One region of the Streptomyces sp. NPDC006879 genome, then DNA from elsewhere that is predicted to be linked to it. Evidence: riboswitches for the same ligand, from Rfam matches in the RefSeq annotation. Region 1 holds a riboswitch; each other region holds the start of a gene.
The links. A riboswitch is a leader RNA that binds a small molecule or an ion and turns the genes downstream of it on or off. The one in region 1 is predicted to bind cobalamin.

Region 1 (5,467 bases):
ATGCCCGGGTGTCCGACCAGGTACTCGCTGACCTCCCGGTCGGCGGGCAGGATCGACAGGACCCCTTCGGGCAGGCCCGCCTCCCCGACGATGTCGGCCAGGAGGTAGGAGTCGAGCGGTGACTCAGGAGAGGGCTTGAGCACCACCGAGCAGCCGGCCAACAGGGCGGGCGCGAGCTTGGCCGCGGCGACGAACTGCGGAACGTTCCAGGGTGTGACGGCCGCCACCACCCCCACCGGTTCCCGGCGCACCAGGATCCGTCCGAGCACGCCGTCGCGGAACTCCTCGTACGGGTAGTCACGGGCGACCGTGATCGCCGCGTCCCACACCATCATGGCGCCCAGCGCCTGGGCCAGCACGCTCCAGGAGTAGGGGGAGCCGTTCTGGGAGCTGATCGACCGGGCGATCTCCTCGTGCCGTGCCGCGATCCCGTCCTTGATGCGCCCCACCACCTGCATGCGCTCGGCGAGGGGCAGTTGCGGCCAAGGGCCCTCGTCGAAGGCCCGGCGGGCGGCGGCGACGGCCCGGTCGACGTCCTCTCGGGAGGCGTGCGGCACCCGTCCGAGGACTCGTTCGGTATGGGGGGAGATCACCTCGATGGTCTCGGTGCCGAGCGGATCGACGAACTCTCCGCCGATGAAAAGCCTCTGGTGCTCCACGAGCTCGGTCATGGTGGTGCCTGCCCTTCCCGACGGCCTACCCCTGACGCTTCTTCAGATTCAGAACTGATACCAGTTCCACTTCAAGGAGTCCACGGTCCGAGCAGTCGACAGAAGGCCAAGAAAGTTCACTCGGGCTACTACTGTAACGAGTTCTCGTTATAGTGGGCGCTCCGCACCGTCACCACACCAGGGGGCCACATGACACAGGTGACCGACCACGGCGGGGGCGTGCACAGCATCAAGGTCCCCATCCCGGACAACCCCCTGGGCCACACCCTCGTCCACGTCCTGGACACCGACCGCGGCCCGGTCCTCATCGACACCGGATGGGACGACCCCCACTCCTGGGACACCCTCGTCGAAGGCCTGGCCGAGCTCGGTGTCGAGATCGCCGAAATCCACGGCGTGGTCATCACCCACCACCACCCCGACCACCACGGCCTGTCCGGCCAGGTTCGGGAAGCCTCGGGTGCCTGGATCGCCATGCATCGCGCCGACGCCGAAGTCGTCCGCCGCCTGCGCGACACCGACCCCGCCGAATGGCTCCGCTACCTCACCACCAAACTCGCTGCCGCCGGCGCCCCCGAAGACCACCTGGCCCCCCTACGAAGCGCCCGGGACTCCGGGCGGATGCGTTCCCTGCCCGGCCTGCACGCGGCCCTACCCGACCGGGAGATCCTCCCCGGCGAGCTCCTCCCGCTAGCCGGCCGACACCTTCGGGCCCTCTGGACGCCCGGCCACACCCCCGGGCACGTCTGCCTCCACCTGGAAGAGCAACATCCGGCGAACAAGCCGGGCCTGGGTCGCCTGTTCTCCGGCGACCACCTCCTCCCGGGCATCTCGCCGCACATCGGCCTCTACGAGGGTCCGCAGGACGCTCAGGCCACCGACCCGCTCGGGGACTACCTCGATTCCCTGGAACGCATCGGGCGCCTCACTCCGGCCGAAGTGCTACCCGCCCACCAGCACCCCTTCTCCGACGCACCCGGCCGGGTGCGCGAACTCCTGGACCACCACGAGGAACGACTGGCCGGGCTCCGCGCCCTCCTGGGCCAACCACTGACCCCCTGGGCACTGGCCGAGCGGATGGAATGGAACCGCCCCTGGGAAGAGATCCCCTTCGGCTCCCGCAACATCGCCGTCTCCGAGGCCGAGGCCCATCTACGGCGGCTGGTGAAACTCGGCCGGGTCGAAGCGGTACCCGGCAGCGATCCGGTCACCTATCTGGCGGTTTGAGGGCGCCGGCGACAGCGGCCAGGCCGCGCTCCGGACCGGCAAGGTACCTGCCGGTACAGTGGGCGGGTCGTTGACACTTCCGTTCGGGGAGAAGCCGGTGCGAATCCGGCGCTGACCCGCAGCCGTGAACCGCCCAGGCGGTGAGCCGGATCGCCCCGTGCGGATGTACACGGCTCGCGCCACCGCAACGCGGTGGACGGCAACCGTCGAGGAATGCGGGGCCGGAGCCCGGTGCCGCCCGCGCCTGCCTCCCGGCTCCCCAGCAGGAGAGGCCCCACCCCCGTGAACGTACGACGCAGCGCCACCGTGCTCGCCGCCACCGGCGTATTGGCGGTGGCACTGGCCCCCGCAGCCCTCGCGGCCCCCTCCCCCGCGCCCGCCATACCCTCCGGCCTGTACGGCACGACGGACCCGACCTACGACGGAGTCTGGCGCCAGTCGCTGGCCTTCCTCGCCCAGGACGCCGCCGGCGTGCAGCCCGCCGCAGCCGCCGTGAACTGGCTGACCGGCCAGCAGTGCGCCGACGGCTCCTTCGCCTCCTTCCGCCCCGACCCGGCCCAGGACTGTGACGCCAAGACCATGGCGGACAGCAACGCCACCGCCGCGGCCGTACAGGCGCTCGCCTCGCTCGGTGGCCACGACGCGGTGGTCGCCAAGAGCGTGGACTGGCTGAAGTCCGTACAGAACGAGGACGGCGGCTGGAGCTACAACCCCGGCGGGGCGAGCGACGCCAACTCCACCGGCATCGTGGTGGGCGCGCTCGCCGCGGCCGGCGAGAAGGTGGACCAGGTGGCGTCCAAGAAGGGCGCTCGGGCCACGAACGCCCTGGCCTCCCTCCAGGTCAGCTGCGCCGAGAAGGACATCGCCACTGCGGCCGACCTCGGAGCCTTCGCCTACCAACCGGACCAGGCCGGCAAGCTGTCGGCGAACGCCGACGCCACCGCCGCGGCCGTCCTCGGCATGCTCGGCATGAGCCTGCTCGTGGAAGCCCCGAAGTCCAACACCCCTCTCACCGAGGCCACGCCCACCTGCCGCACGGGCGCAGAGGCGGCGCAGAAGGTCGAGCCCGCCCAGGCCGCCGCCGCCGCCAGCGCCTATCTCGCCCGCACCACGGCCAAGACCGGTGACCACCTGATGTCCGCCATGCCGGGCGCCACCGACCAGCCCGACGTCGGCAACACCGCGGACACCGTCATCGCCCTGGCCGCGGCGGGCCACCGGGACGCCGCCGCCAAGCCGCTGGCCTGGCTGGAGCAGAACGGAGCCGCCTGGGCCAAGACCGCCGGGCCGGCCGGCTATGCCCAGCTCGTCCTCGCCGCCCACGCCGGCGGCGCCGACCCCAAGGCCTTCGGCGGCACCGACCTGGTCGCCCAGCTGAACGCCCAGGGTCCGGCCCCGGCCGCTGCCGCGTCCAAGGAGCAGTCCTCGGCGAACGCGGACACCAAGGACGACGCCGCCGAGAAGTCCGAGGAGAAGAACTCGGGCTCCAACATCTGGTGGATCATCGGTGTGGGCGCCGTCGCCGGCATCGGAATCGGCATCCTGATCAGCGGCCGCAAGAAGAACGGCACGTCGTGACCGTCCGCCGCCCCCCGCGCCCCGCGTCGGGCCGCCCGTACGCGACGGCGCTGGCCTTCGTCCTCGCCCTCGGCAGTTGTATGACGCTGCTGGCTGCGGGCCCGGCCCAGGCCACCGGCTACCGGTACTGGTCGTTCTGGGAGCGGGACGGCGGCCGATGGGTGTACGCCACCCAGGGACCGTCCACCACCCGCCCCGCCGACGGCTCGGTCCAGGGCTTCCGCTTCTCGGTGAGCGAGGATTCGGCGGTCGGCTCCCCGCTCCCGCGCGGCACCGCGGAGTTCGCCACCCTGTGCAAGGACACGCCGGCTCGGGAAGGCAAGAAGCGAGTGGCGCTCCTCGTCGACTTCGGTCTGCCCCGAGACGCACCGCAGGGGGAGAGCCCACCCCAATCCGAACCGCGCGGCTACTGCGCCTCCCTCGCCCCGGCGGCGACCACCGCCGAGGCGTTGGCGGTGGTCGCCACCCCGCTGCGCTACAACAGCGCGGCGCTGCTCTGCGCCATCGCCGGGTACCCGCGGCGGGGCTGCGGAGACCAGGTGGCTCAAGCAGAGCCGCGGAACACGGCCCCCGCACCCGCGCCGAGCACCGCGACAGCGCCCGGCACCGCCGAGTCCGGCGGTGGGTCCGGTCCTTCCGTGGGGCTGCTGGCCGCGGTGTCCGCGGTGATCGCCTTGGCGACGGCCGCCCTCTGGCAAAACCGCCGCCGCCGGACCCGATGACCGGGCTTCCCCAGCACCGCACCACCGCCCGCCCGCCCAGGGACACGGGCGGCCCGGAATCCCGGAGAGGGTCGGCGCGGGAGCACGCCGATCCGCCCCGCTGGTGGAACCGGCTACGGGCACCGGTGGCGACCCGCGCCAACGCGGTCACCGCCGGCGCCTGGTGGCTGTGGGCACTGGGGCTGGCCGCAGCCGCGTCCCGGACCACCAATCCGCTGCTGCTCGGCCTGCTCGTGGCGGTCGCCGGTTACGTGGTGACCGTCCGTCGCACCGACGCTCCCTGGGCCCGCAGCTACGGCTTCTTCCTACGGCTGGGCGTCTTCGTGCTCGTCATGCGGCTCTTGTTCACCGTGGCCCTCGGTTCCCCGGTCCCGGGCACGCACCTGCTGTTCACGCTGCCCGAACTGGCCCTGCCCCACTGGGTCAAGGGCATCAGATTGGGCGGGCCGATCACCGCCGAGCAACTACTCTTCGCCTGCTACCAGGGCGCAAGACTGGCCACCCTGCTCATCTGCATCGGCGCCGCCAACTCCCTGGCCAACCCGGCCCGGCTGCTGAAGTCCCTGCCCGCCGCCCTCTACGAGGCAGGGGTCGCCGTCGTGGTGGCGATGACCTTCGCCCCGCACATGGTGGCCGATGTGGCACGGCTACGCCGGGTGCGGCGGCTGCGCGGCCGACCCACCGGCGGGATCAAGGCGATCCTCCAGATCGGACTGCCCGTACTGGAAGGCGCCCTGGAGCGGTCCGTGGCAGTGGCCGCGTCCATGGACGCGCGCGGCTACGGACGCACCGCCCAGGTGCCCACCGCGGTCCGACGGACCACCGGCGCACTGACCCTGGGCGGGCTGCTCGGGATCTGCGCGGGAACCTACGGACTGCTCGCGGAGCAAGGCGCCCGGTTCGGAGTCCCGCTCCTGCTCGCGGGTCTGATCGCCGCGCTGGCCGGCCTGCGCCTGGGCGGGCGGCGCAGCATCCGCACCCGCTACCGGCCCGACCGGTGGGGGGTGCGCTCCTGGCTGGTGGCCGCCTCCGGAGCGACCGTGGCGGCCGGGCTGGCCCTGTCGGCGACAGTGGACCCGGAAGCGATGAACCCAGGGGTGCTACCGCTGGTCTGGCCGGTGCTTCCGCTGTGGCCCGCCGCCGCCGTGCTGGTCGGGCTGCTGCCGGCCTTCGTGGCTCCCTCGCCGGCCAGCACCGCGCCCGGGGCACGGCACCCGGGTACCCCGACGCAGCAGGACACGAAGGAGACGAGGACGTGATCCGCTTCGA
Region 2 (5,467 bases), on a different contig from region 1:
TGCCGCAATCTCACCGAGGTGCACATGCCACCGGAATGGCCTGTCCCGCATAGGCTCGGAGGCCTTCCTGGCGGAACGTCAGACAGCACTTGCGCACCGCACGGACTCGGCACGGGCGCAGAAGCGACAGCGGGTACGAAGCGGTTGACGCCCCCCTGGTCCCGGCCGGGGATGTCCCTTGCTCCCTGGTGGGGTGAGGACATCGGGTGGGTTCCTGCTTCGCTGCACGCCGCCGCACACGACCCGGCCCCACCTGCGCCCGACATGCCCTCCCCGCCGGTCCGGCGGTCCTGGCGACGTTGACCGCCGCGCCCACGCCCCAGCCGAGGACGGCGCCCGCTCATCGGTCCGGGGGGAGGTAGACGAGGGTGGGCACCCCCGTGGTCGGGTGCACACCGACACTGGCGCGCACCCCGTAGACCTCGGCCAGCACCCGCTCGGTGAGCACCTCGACCGGCGGACCCGATGCGACCACTCGACCGGCGTCCAGGACGTACAGCAGGTCACAGTAGGCTGCGGCCAGATTGAGGTCGTGCAGCACCACCAGATTGGTGGTGCCGAGCCCCCGAACCAGTGACAGGATCTCCAACTGGTAGCGGATGTCCAGGTGGTTGGTGGGCTCGTCCAGTGCGAGCAGTCCGGGCTCCTGCACCAACGCTCTTGCTATCAGGACCCGTTGGCGCTCCCCTCCAGAGAGCCCGTCGAAGGCGCGCTCCGCCAGTGGGTTCACGCCCACCCGCGCCAGCGCCGCGTCGACCCGACGGACGTCGTCGGGACCGTCCGCCTCCCAGAACCGCTTGTGCGGACTGCGCCCCATCGAAACCACCTCACGGACCGTCAAACCGAAGGTTCCGGTGGCGTCCTGCGGGACGACCGCGATGCGGCGGGCCCGGTCACGCACTCGCACCGAGCCCACATCGAGACCGTCCAGCAGAATCCGTCCGGCATCGGGGCGCAGCGCACCGTACACACAGCGCAGCAGGGTGGTCTTGCCACTGCCGTTGGGGCCTACCAGCCCCACGGTCAGCCCGGCTGCCGCGCTCAGGTCCACCGCATCGAGGAGGGTACGCCCGTCGATCTCGAACACCACTGCCTCGACGCGCAGTTCTGCGGGTGGTCGGGCGGTCATCCGCTGATCCCCTCGGTTCGGCTGGTGCGGCGCAGCTGCCACAGAAAGAAGGGGCCGCCGATGAGTGCCGTGACCACACCCACCGGAATCTCCTCGGGCGCCGCCACCGTGCGCGCCACCAGGTCGGCCAGCAGCAGGAATACCGCCCCGCCGAGCGCGGCCACCGGCAACAGCCGCCGGTGCGAGGCACCCACCAGCATCCGGGCGGCGTGCGGCACCATCAGCCCGACGAAACCGATCGCACCGCTGAACGCCACCAACACGCCGATCACCAGTGAGGCGAGGACAAAGACGACCGCACGGAAGCGACTGGTGTCCAAGCCCAACGTGCGGGCCCCTTCCTCCCCCGCGAGGAGGAGGTCCAGCGGCCGGGCCAGGGCGAGGAGCAGCGCGGTGCCGAGGATCAGTGCCGCGGCGGGCAGGGCCAAGCTGTCCCCGCGAGCCGCACCCAACCCGCCGAGGGTCCAGAACAGGACCGCCCGGACGTGTTGCGCGGACGCCGACAGCACCAGGACCAAACTGGTCAGGGCCGTCAGGATGTACTGGACGGCGACGCCCGCCAGGATCAGCCTGCCGGTGGTCATGGTGCCCCCGCGTCGGGCCATCGCGTACACCACGACCAGGGCGAGCGTCGACCCGGCGAACGCGGCGACCGGCAACGCGAAGGTGGTGGCTGCGCCCGCTCCCACACCGAGGACGACGACCAGCACCGCGCCCGTCGAAGCCCCCGAGGAAGCGCCGAGGAGGAAGGGGTCGGCCAGCGGATTGCGCACCAGGGCCTGCAAGACGGTGCCGGTGACGGCCAGCCCCGCCCCTACCACCGCGCCGAGCAAGACCCGCGGCAGGCGGACCTCCCACACGATGGCGGCGAAGGGCCCGGTGCGCTCGCCGCCGACGAGGATGGTGACGACCTCCCGGACGGGTATCCGCACCGGGCCCAACACCAGGGCGGCCACGGCGAGGGCCGTGAGTGCGCCGAGCAGCAGTCCCAGGGCCATCGGGAACCGCAGACGGCGGACGCTCACCGGGCGGCGGGATGGAGCTGGCGGGCGAGTTCCTCTACGGCGTCCGCCACTCGTACGCCGAGCACCGCCGAGGAAAGCGGCAGCACGGCGAAGCGCCGGTCCCGGACGGCCGGGACCTCTCTGAGTGCTGGGTCCTGCAACAAACGCTTCTTCTTGGCCTCAACGGTCGTACCACCGTAGTCGTAGATGACGACCACCTCGGGCCGACGCTGCACGACCTGTTCCCACGAGACGTCCCCGAAGGTGTCCTTGAGGTCGGAGAAGACGTTGTCGCCGCCGGCGAGGGAGATGATCTCGTTGCCGATGCCGTGACCACCGGAGGTGAAGGCCGTGTTGTCGCCCGAATCGTAGACGAAGACCGAGGGGTGCTCCGCAGCGGAAACCTTCGCCTTGACGGCCTCGATGCGCCGCTGCCCCTCGGCGAGCAGCCGCGCTCCGCGCTCGGGAACACCGAAGACCCTTGCGACCTCGGTGATCTCGGTGCGCAACTGGTCGAGGCCGACCTTGCCTTCGGTGCAGTACTCCACGCTGAGCCGGGTGGCGACGCCGCTCTTCTCCAGGCCTGCCCGGTCTCGGCCCGCGCCCTCGTCGAAGGCGCTGGTGTAGCCGCCGTACACGAAGTCCGGGGCGGCGGCGAGCAGGACCTCCTTGGAGGGGTACTCCTTGGCGAGCACCTTGATGCCCTGGTAGTCGGAGCGGTAGCGCGCGAGGATGGCGTCGTCGAGGTAGGCGGTGCCGACGATGCGGTCCCCCAGCCCGAGGGCGAGCAGGATCTCGGTGGTGTGTTGGTTCATGGTCACGGCACGCTTCGGCGGCGCGTCGAAAGTCGTCTGAACCCCGCAGTTGGTCACGGTGAACGGGAAGCCGGCGGGGGAGCCTTGGAGCTGGCGCACCGGGTCCGGCTGACTGCCGCAGGCAGCGAGCGGAACCAGCAGAGCGGTCGTGAGAAGTGCGCGCAGGCAAGCGCGAGTTCGGGTCATGGCCCTGTTTGCCTCTCCGGGGATCCTCGTCCCCGATGGAAGTGAAGAGGCGGCGCGTCAGTGTCTGACTTCCGGGCGCGCCTTCGAGGGCGTGCCCGGTCACAGTGGCGGGACCGTACCGGAATCGCACCGGCTTCCTGGCCTGCGCCGCCTTGGTGATCAGTGCCAGTGTGCCAGACCGTCATGGCCGCCGATCACCGCGGTGGGTCGAGTTCCCACCCTCGCCGGGTTCGGGGATGTCCGGCACAATGGGCGTCTCGGGTGGCCCCGGCTGCGTGACCGCTGTCGCGGGCGACCATGGGTTCGGCGATCGCCTAGGGGGCGGCGTGGGCGCACGGGAGGTGTCGGTCCCCGGACCGACGGGGTTACCACTGCTCGGCTCGGTCCGGGAGCTCAGAAGGGATTCGCTGGGCGCGTTCTTGGCCGCACAGCGCGAGTTCGGGGACCTGTGCCGTTTCGTGGCAGGACCCCCCGGGCTGCGCAACGAGGTGTACGCGGTGTTCTCCGCGACGGGCGCACAGCAGGTCCTGGCCACCGACTCGGCCAACTTCCGCAAGGACAACCTCTTCTACCAGGAGGTCCGTGAGTCCTTCGGCAATGGCCTTCTGACCAGCCAGGACGCCGACTATCTTCGTCAACGCAGGCTGGTGCAACCCCTGTTCACTCGGCGGCGCGTCGACGGGTACGCCCGGGCCATGACGATCGAGGCAGCGGCCCTGATAGGTCGCTGGTCCGACTCCCCCGATGCCACCGTCGACCTCGTACCGGACATGGCGGACCTGGCCCTGCGGACGGTGGCCCGCATCCTGTTCGGCACTGATGTGGGGCGTGCCGTGGCCGTGGTGGAACGCTGCTTCCCGATCCTCGGGGAGTACGTGCTGCGGCGCGGCTTCTCGCCGGCGAACCCGCCACGGGCTTGGCCGACCCCGGCGAACCGCAGGGCAGCCGCGGCCACCGAGGAGCTGTACGCCGTCTGCGACGCGATCATCGCGGGGCGGGTTGTCAACGGGCGTACGCAGGAGTCCGCGCCCAAGTCCACCCGGGAGCAGACCTGCGATCTACTGACGCTGCTCACCCAAGCGCAGAGCGAGCAGGAGGAGGCGTTCGGCCCGGCCGAGCTCCGGGAACAGGTCCTGGTCTTCCTGTTGGCGGGGCACGAGACCACCGCCACCTCCATGGCATTCGCCCTGCACCTGCTGGCCGGCCACCCCAAGGAGCAGGAGTTGGCCAGGCAGGAGGTGGAGAGCGTCCTGGCCGGCCGGGTGCCCACCGCGGCCGATCTGGACCGACTCCCCTACCTGACTCAGGTCCTCAAGGAGTCCATGCGCCTGTATCCGGCCGCTCCGATCATCGGCCGCCGTTCGGTCGAGGCACGGGAGATCGGCGGGATGACCGTGCCGGCGGAATCCGACGTGATGGTGGCGCCCTGGGTGATCCACCGCAATCCCGCCTACTGGCCGGAGCCCGAACGGTTCCGACCGGACCGGTTCACATCACAGGCCGAGCAGGACAGGCCGCGCTACGCCTGGTTGCCCTTCGGCGGAGGACCACGCGCCTGCATCGGCCAGCACTTCTCCATGCTGGAGTCGACGCTCGCGCTGGCGATGATCCTGCAGTCCTTCGAACTCGAAGCGGTGGACCGGGAGGTACCGGTGGAGACCGGCATCACCTTGCGCGCGAAGGGGCCGGCTCGCGCCCGGCTGCGAAAGCTCGACGGGAACGGGGCGTGAACCGTCCTGACGGGGACGATCGAGAGAAAGCCACCGCACCGCTCTCAGCACCTGTGAGGGAACGCCGGTGCCCCGGTCGGCGATCGCCGACCGGGGCACCGGTTCGAGCTTGTCCGCGCGGGACGGACCGAGCCGCCCCGCAGCGGGTCAGGCGAGGGTTCCCAGCGCCTGGTTGAAGGTCTGCGAGGGCCGCATGACGGCCGCGGCCTTCGCCACCGACGGCTGGTAGTAGCCACCGATGTCCGCCGGGGAGCCCTGCACGGCGATCAGCTCGCCGACGATGGTCTCCTCCTGCTCGCCCAAGGTCTTGGCCAGGGCCGCGAAGGCCTCCGCCAACTGGGCGTCCGCGGTCTGCGAGGCCAGCTCCTGGGCCCAGTACAGCGCCAGGTAGAAGTGGCTGCCCCGGTTGTCGATCCCGCCGAGGCGGCGGCTCGGCGACTTGTCCTCGTTGAGGAAGGTGCCGGTGGCCCGGTCCAGGGTGTCGGCGAGCACCTGGGCGCGGGCGTTACCGGTGGTGGTGGCGAGGTGCTCGAAGCTGACCGCAAGCGCCAGGAATTCGCCCAGGCTGTCCCAGCGCAGGTAGTTCTCCTTGACCAGCTGCTG
Region 3 (5,467 bases), on a different contig from region 1:
CGAGCACATGGACCGCCTGGAGGCCGAACTGGCCGCCGTGACCGCCGAGCGGAAGCAGTTGGGCCACGACTGGGCCAGGGACCGGGCCGCCTCGCGGCACCGCGAGTTGGAGCTGCTCGCAGCCACAGCCGAGCACCGGCACATCCGCGAGACCCTTGAAGGGGAGCTCACCCGGGCACGGGCCGACCTCGCCGACGTGAACGCTCTGAAGACCGACGCGCAGGCACGCTGCCGCACGCTGGAGGACCGGGTGCTCGGGCTGGAGGAGGAACTCGCCGCCTTGCGAGCGGCTCGCGAGCAGGAAGCGGCCCCGGAGCGGCCCCTGTCTGTCTTGGAGCTGCTGGACCGGCTGTCCAGCCACCTCGTGGCCGGACGGCCGCGCGAGGTGACGAGGGCGCTGGAGGCAGCCGCATGGGAGCGGCCGGCGGACGAGTTGTTCCGCATCCTGGGATGGCTCGTCGTTGAGGCGCGGCACCGGGCGGACTGGTTGGTGGGCCTGGTGTGCGAGTACCGCTCCGTGGACACGGTGGCAGCGCTGGGCGAGCAACTGCCCGCGCTCGGGCGTGAGGTCGAGCTGGACCGCGAACTGCTCTCGGAGGCCGTCAGGGCCAGGACGCCCCAGGACCTGGCCCACCTGTACGCGCGGTGGGTCACGGCAGAGGACTGCGCCATGGGTGATGCACTGCTCGCCCGGGCTGTGTGGTCGGCGCGGGCGGTGGACCTGGTCGCCCTGCTGGGCCTCGTCGACGACGCGCCGGCGACCGAACGGGCCGTCCGGGAGACCGCCCGCCACGGGTTCCAGCCGCGTCGGCTGTTCGGGATCGCCCGTCGCCTGGCCGAGCAGGGGCGCGATTGCCTGGCCGCCGCGGTCCTCGCCGCGCTCGTCCACATCGCCGAGCGAGCGGTGGGCGGGGCTGGTGCGTTCCGCGAAGAGTTCGTCGTGCTGCTGCCGCACCAGCGCGCCGACCTGGCGGGTCGGATCCTCACGGCCGCCGCCCCGCTGTCGATGCTCCGGCTGCTCTACTCGCTCTACGACGTGCGGCAGGGCGAGGTCGTCGCCGACGAACTCATCGAGCGGGCAGCGGCCGAAGGGGCACTGCCCGCCCTGCTGGCCAACGCCCCGACCGCGTACCCCTCGGGCGAGCTGAGCAGCGCAGCGGAGCTGCGGGAGCTGTTGCGGACCTACCAGGAGCCCCTCGTCGGTGACGTCTGAGCCGTTGGGGCGCACGCGGGGAGCAGCCACGGGCAGGGCGCGGCTGGCGTCCGCGTGTTGGGGCACGATCCGGGACCTGGGCTGCGGAACAGGGTCCTTGGTCCCTGGCCCGGACCGGACAGCCCGTGCGAGGGTGGGGGCAGAGCTCAGACCAGCTCCCGGACGAGGGGCGCCGTACCCGGACACGACGACGGCGTCGAGGGAGCTGTTCGTCGTGGCGTGGATCGTTCTGATCGTCTCCGGGGTCCTCGAAGCCGTTTGGGCCACCGCACTGGGCAGGAGCGCCGGATTCAGCCGGCCGGTGCCCACCGCGGTCTTCGGCGTGGGCCTCGTGCTGAGCATGGCCGGGCTCGCCTACGCCCTGCGCACCCTGCCGATCGGTACCGGTTACGCGGTGTGGGTCGGCATCGGTGCGACGCTGACCGTGGCTTACGGGATGCTGTTCGGCGGCGAGAGCGTCTCGGCGGTGAAACTGGCACTGCTGGCCGGGATCGTGGGCTGTGTGATCGGGCTGAAGGCCCTGCACTGAAATCCCGTCCCCGCGACGGGAACCGTTGGGTTCCTCCGGGTGTCTCCGCGTATGACAATACTGTCCCCGTATCAGGGAGAATCGGGGAACGCCATGCCTCTGCGTCAACGTCAGCGCCTGGTGGCCGTCGCCACCGGCACCGCACTCACCCTGGGCGTGGGAATCGCCGTCCCGGCCGCCGCTTCGGCTGCGCCCGCGACCCAGACCCCACGCGTCGTCAACGCCCGTTGGGGCGGGCACTGCACGTACGACCGCCTGGTCATCGACATCAGGGGCTATGTCCCCACGGTGTCGGTGCGGCGGGTCAGCGAACTGCGATACGACGGGTCCGGCCGGAAGGTCCCGCTCGCGGGCCGCTACTTCCTGGAGATCCGTCTCAACCCCGCCCAGGCGCACAATGAGGCGGGCAAGTCCGTTTACCGGGGCCCCAAGCTGCAGAAGATCTACCTTCCCAAGCTCAAGGGCATCGCTCTGACCGGCGACTACGAGGCGTACGTGACCTTCGGAGCCGCCTTCAACACCAAGCCCACCTACAAGACGTTCAAGCTGCATGGGCCCGAGCGCGTGGTGCTCGACTTCAAGCACGCCAACGTCTGCTGAAGCACCTGCGGCCGGCGGGCCGGGACGGCGCACGCGCCCGTCCCGGCCCGCCGTTTGCGTGTGCCGGGCATCCGCTCGCCTCCGGCGAGCGGGCCCGCTCGGGCCAGAGGCCGGGGACCCCGCGAGGAGCACACGGCGATCGTTCGAACAGAACCGGGCCGGTCGCCCGAGGTCACCGGGAGGCGTGAACCCCGAGGGCCGACGTGCCTGCCGAGGGGACCACGGGCCGTGGATCGCGCGGGCCGTGGTCCCGGCCGCGCTCCGCTGCCCGAATTCGGGCCGGGTTGTGGCTCGCTGGGGTAGGCCATTAGGGTCGCAGGGCCTTGGTGTACGGGAAGACGGTGTGAAACCGGCGCGGCCCTCGCCACTGTGATCGGGAAGTCCGGCTCCACTCCTTCGGGAAGCCACTGGGCTGACGCGGGGAGTCCCACGCCGGCCCGGGAAGGCGGGGTCCGGGCATGAGTACCCGTGAGCCAGGAGACCGGCCGGGGCGCGTTGTCCATCCACGAGGTGCTGGAGAGGTCTCCCCCACTCATGCATATTGCCGAGGGGTTTCTACCCCCCTTGCACGCGGTCGCCTGGGGCGCCGCGTCCGCTCCCTTCGTCGTCCACGGCGTACGCTCCCTGACCCGCGAGGTCAAGGCGAACCCCGAGAGCACCCTGCTGCTCGGCGCTTCGGGGGCCTTCACGTTCGTTCTCTCCGCACTGAAGATCCCCTCGGTGACGGGCAGTTGCTCGCACCCCACCGGTACCGGGCTCGGAGCCATCCTCTTCCGGCCGCCGATCATGGCGGTGCTGGGCACGATCACCCTGCTGTTCCAGGCCCTGTTGTTGGCCCACGGCGGACTCACCACGCTGGGCGCGAACGTCTTCTCGATGGCCATCGCCGGCCCGTGGGCCGGGTACGCCGTCTACAAGCTGTTGCGGCGCTTCGAGGCCCCGCTGATGGTGTCGGTGTTCTTCGGCGCCTTCTTCGCCGACCTGGTCACCTACTGCGTCACCAGCGTGCAGCTGGCACTGGCCTTCCCGGACCCGGGCAGCGGCATCCCCGGGGCGCTCGCCAAGTTCGCCGGAATCTTCGCCGTCACCCAGATCCCACTGGCCGTCAGCGAGGGCCTGTTGACGGTACTGGTGATGCGGCTGCTCAGCCAGTCCAGCAAGAGCGACCTGATCCGGCTGGGCGTCCTGGCCCGAATCACCCCGAAGGCGCAGAAGCAGGAGGCCCCGGTCCGATGAGCCGGAACGCGAAGATCAACACTGTGCTGCTGCTCCTGGTGGCGGCCTTGGCCGTACTGCCCCTCGCGCTGGGGCTCGGCGACGGCAAGGAGGAGCCGTTCACCGGCGCGGACGCGCAGGCGGAGGTGGCCATCACCGAGCTGAAGCCCGACTACGAACCCTGGTTCTCCCCCCTGTACGAGCCGCCCTCGGGTGAGATCGAGTCCGCCCTGTTCGCCCTCCAGGCGGCACTCGGCGCGGGCGTACTGGCCTACTACTTCGGGGTGCGGCGTGGCCGCCGCCAGGGTGAGGCCGCGGCGGCGCGGGCGGGCGAGACCGGGCCCACCGTGAGCTCCGCACGGTAGCGGCCGGTGCTGCCGATCGATGTGGCGGCGCACGGCAACCGCTGGCGCCGCCGCCATCCACTGGAGAAGGCGGTCCTCGGTCTCGGGCTCACCGGGTCGGCGGTCGCGTTGCCACCCTGGCCGGGCTCGGTGCTGGTGGGCGCGGCCACCGTGGCGATCCTGTTGGGGCCAGCCGGGGTGACGTGGCGTCAACTGTGGCGCGCGTACCGGATCCCACTCGGATTCTGTTTCACCGGGGCACTGCCGCTGCTGGTGCAGCTGGGAGGCCAGGAAGGATTCCTGGCACTGGCACCTGGGGGCCCTCGGTTGGCCGCGGAGCTGCTACTGCGCACCTCGGCCGCCTCCTTGGGGGTGCTGTTGTTCGCCTTCACCACACCCGTGTCCGACGTGCTGCCGCGGCTGATCCGGGCCGGGGTGCCGGCCCCGGTGGTGGCGGTGGCGCTCGTCATGTACCGCATCGGCTTCCTGTTGTTGGACTCGGTCGCCCAGATCCGGCAGGCGCAGGCCGCTCGGTTGGGGCACACCAGCCGGGCGGCGGCCTGGCGTTCGCTCGCCGGACTGGCAGCGACCGCCTTCGTCCGGGCCTTCGACCGGGCTTCGCGTTTGGAGGCCGGGCTGGCCGGGCGGGGCTACGACGGCACGATGCGGGTGCTGGTGCCGTCCACGGTGTTGTCCTGGCCGTTCCTGGCGGCGACCGGAGTGCTGTTGACCTCGTTGAGCGCCACCACGCTCGTACTGGAAGGGCTGGTGCTGTGACCTGCGGACCGATCGTCGAACTCCTCGATGTGTCCTACGCCTACGAAGACGGCCCCGCGGTGCTCCACCGGGTGGACTTCGCGATCCGTGAGGGCCGCTCGCTGGCGCTGTTGGGCCGCAACGGCGGTGGGAAGACGACGCTGTTGCGGCTGCTGAGCGGCGGGCTCCGGCCGGACTCGGGCGAGGTGCTGCTCGCCGGGGAGCCGGTGCGCTACGGCCGCAAGGGACTGACCGGGCTCCGGACCTCGGTGCAGCTGGTGGTGCAGGATCCGGACGATCAGCTGTTCGCCGCTTCGGTGGGCCAGGACGTGTCCTTCGGGCCGATGAACCTCGGTCTGACCCAGGAGGCGGTCCGGGAGCGGGTGGACGAGGCCCTCGCGGCCCTGGACATCACGGCCCTTCGGGACCGCCCGACGCATCTGCTCTCCTACGGGCAGCGCAAGCGGGCAGCGATCGCCGGTGCGGTCGCGATGCGCCCACGGGTGCTGATCCTGGACGAGCCGACCGCGGGTTTGGATCCACACGGGCAGGAAAGGTTGTTGGAGGTCCTCGCCCGGCTTGGCCGGTGGGGCACCACGGTGGTGATGGCCACCCACGACGTGGATCTGGCGCTGCGTTGGGCCGATGACGCGGCGGTACTGGCCCCCGACGGCCTGCGGTGCGGGCCGGTCACCGAACTCCTCTCGGACGCAACGCTGTTGGACGCGGCCCGGCTGCGGAGGCCGTGGGCGACCGCGGTGGCCGCGCTCCTGCGGGAACAGGGACTGCTGGGAGAGCGGGAACGGGGAC

Region 2: it holds a riboswitch for cobalamin, as region 1 does, so the genes downstream of both, ACFYMC_RS27195 (ABC transporter substrate-binding protein) here and ACFYMC_RS00980 (prenyltransferase/squalene oxidase repeat-containing protein) in region 1, are expected to answer to the same signal.
Region 3: it holds a riboswitch for cobalamin, as region 1 does, so the genes downstream of both, ACFYMC_RS19105 (energy-coupling factor ABC transporter permease) here and ACFYMC_RS00980 (prenyltransferase/squalene oxidase repeat-containing protein) in region 1, are expected to answer to the same signal.

What each region holds. Positions count from the first base shown of each region.
Region 1 is NZ_JBIAGC010000001.1:210,036-215,502, reverse strand. Features, by position in the region: gene ACFYMC_RS00990 (aldehyde dehydrogenase) at 1-671, opposite strand, end outside; gene ACFYMC_RS00985 (MBL fold metallo-hydrolase) at 861-1,898, shown strand; cobalamin riboswitch at 1,941-2,072, shown strand; gene ACFYMC_RS00980 (prenyltransferase/squalene oxidase repeat-containing protein) at 2,181-3,476, shown strand; gene ACFYMC_RS00975 (SCO2322 family protein) at 3,557-4,198, shown strand; gene ACFYMC_RS00970 (energy-coupling factor transporter transmembrane protein EcfT) at 4,195-5,457, shown strand; gene ACFYMC_RS00965 (ABC transporter ATP-binding protein) at 5,454-5,467, shown strand, end outside.
Region 2 is NZ_JBIAGC010000057.1:6,951-12,417, forward strand. Features, by position in the region: gene ACFYMC_RS27185 (ABC transporter ATP-binding protein) at 341-1,129, opposite strand; gene ACFYMC_RS27190 (FecCD family ABC transporter permease) at 1,126-2,127, opposite strand; gene ACFYMC_RS27195 (ABC transporter substrate-binding protein) at 2,151-3,134, opposite strand; adenosylcobalamin (AdoCbl) riboswitch at 3,143-3,299, opposite strand; gene ACFYMC_RS27200 (cytochrome P450) at 3,461-4,864, shown strand; gene ACFYMC_RS27205 (NADP-dependent isocitrate dehydrogenase) at 5,012-5,467, opposite strand, start outside.
Region 3 is NZ_JBIAGC010000025.1:1,272-6,738, reverse strand. Features, by position in the region: gene ACFYMC_RS19120 (hypothetical protein) at 1-1,213, shown strand, start outside; guanidine-III (ykkC-III) riboswitch at 1,353-1,413, shown strand; gene ACFYMC_RS19115 (DMT family transporter) at 1,428-1,742, shown strand; gene ACFYMC_RS19110 (hypothetical protein) at 1,836-2,342, shown strand; cobalamin riboswitch at 2,650-2,847, shown strand; gene ACFYMC_RS19105 (energy-coupling factor ABC transporter permease) at 2,877-3,578, shown strand; gene ACFYMC_RS19100 (energy-coupling factor ABC transporter substrate-binding protein) at 3,575-3,922, shown strand; gene cbiQ (cobalt ECF transporter T component CbiQ) at 3,929-4,678, shown strand; gene ACFYMC_RS19090 (energy-coupling factor ABC transporter ATP-binding protein) at 4,675-5,467, shown strand, end outside.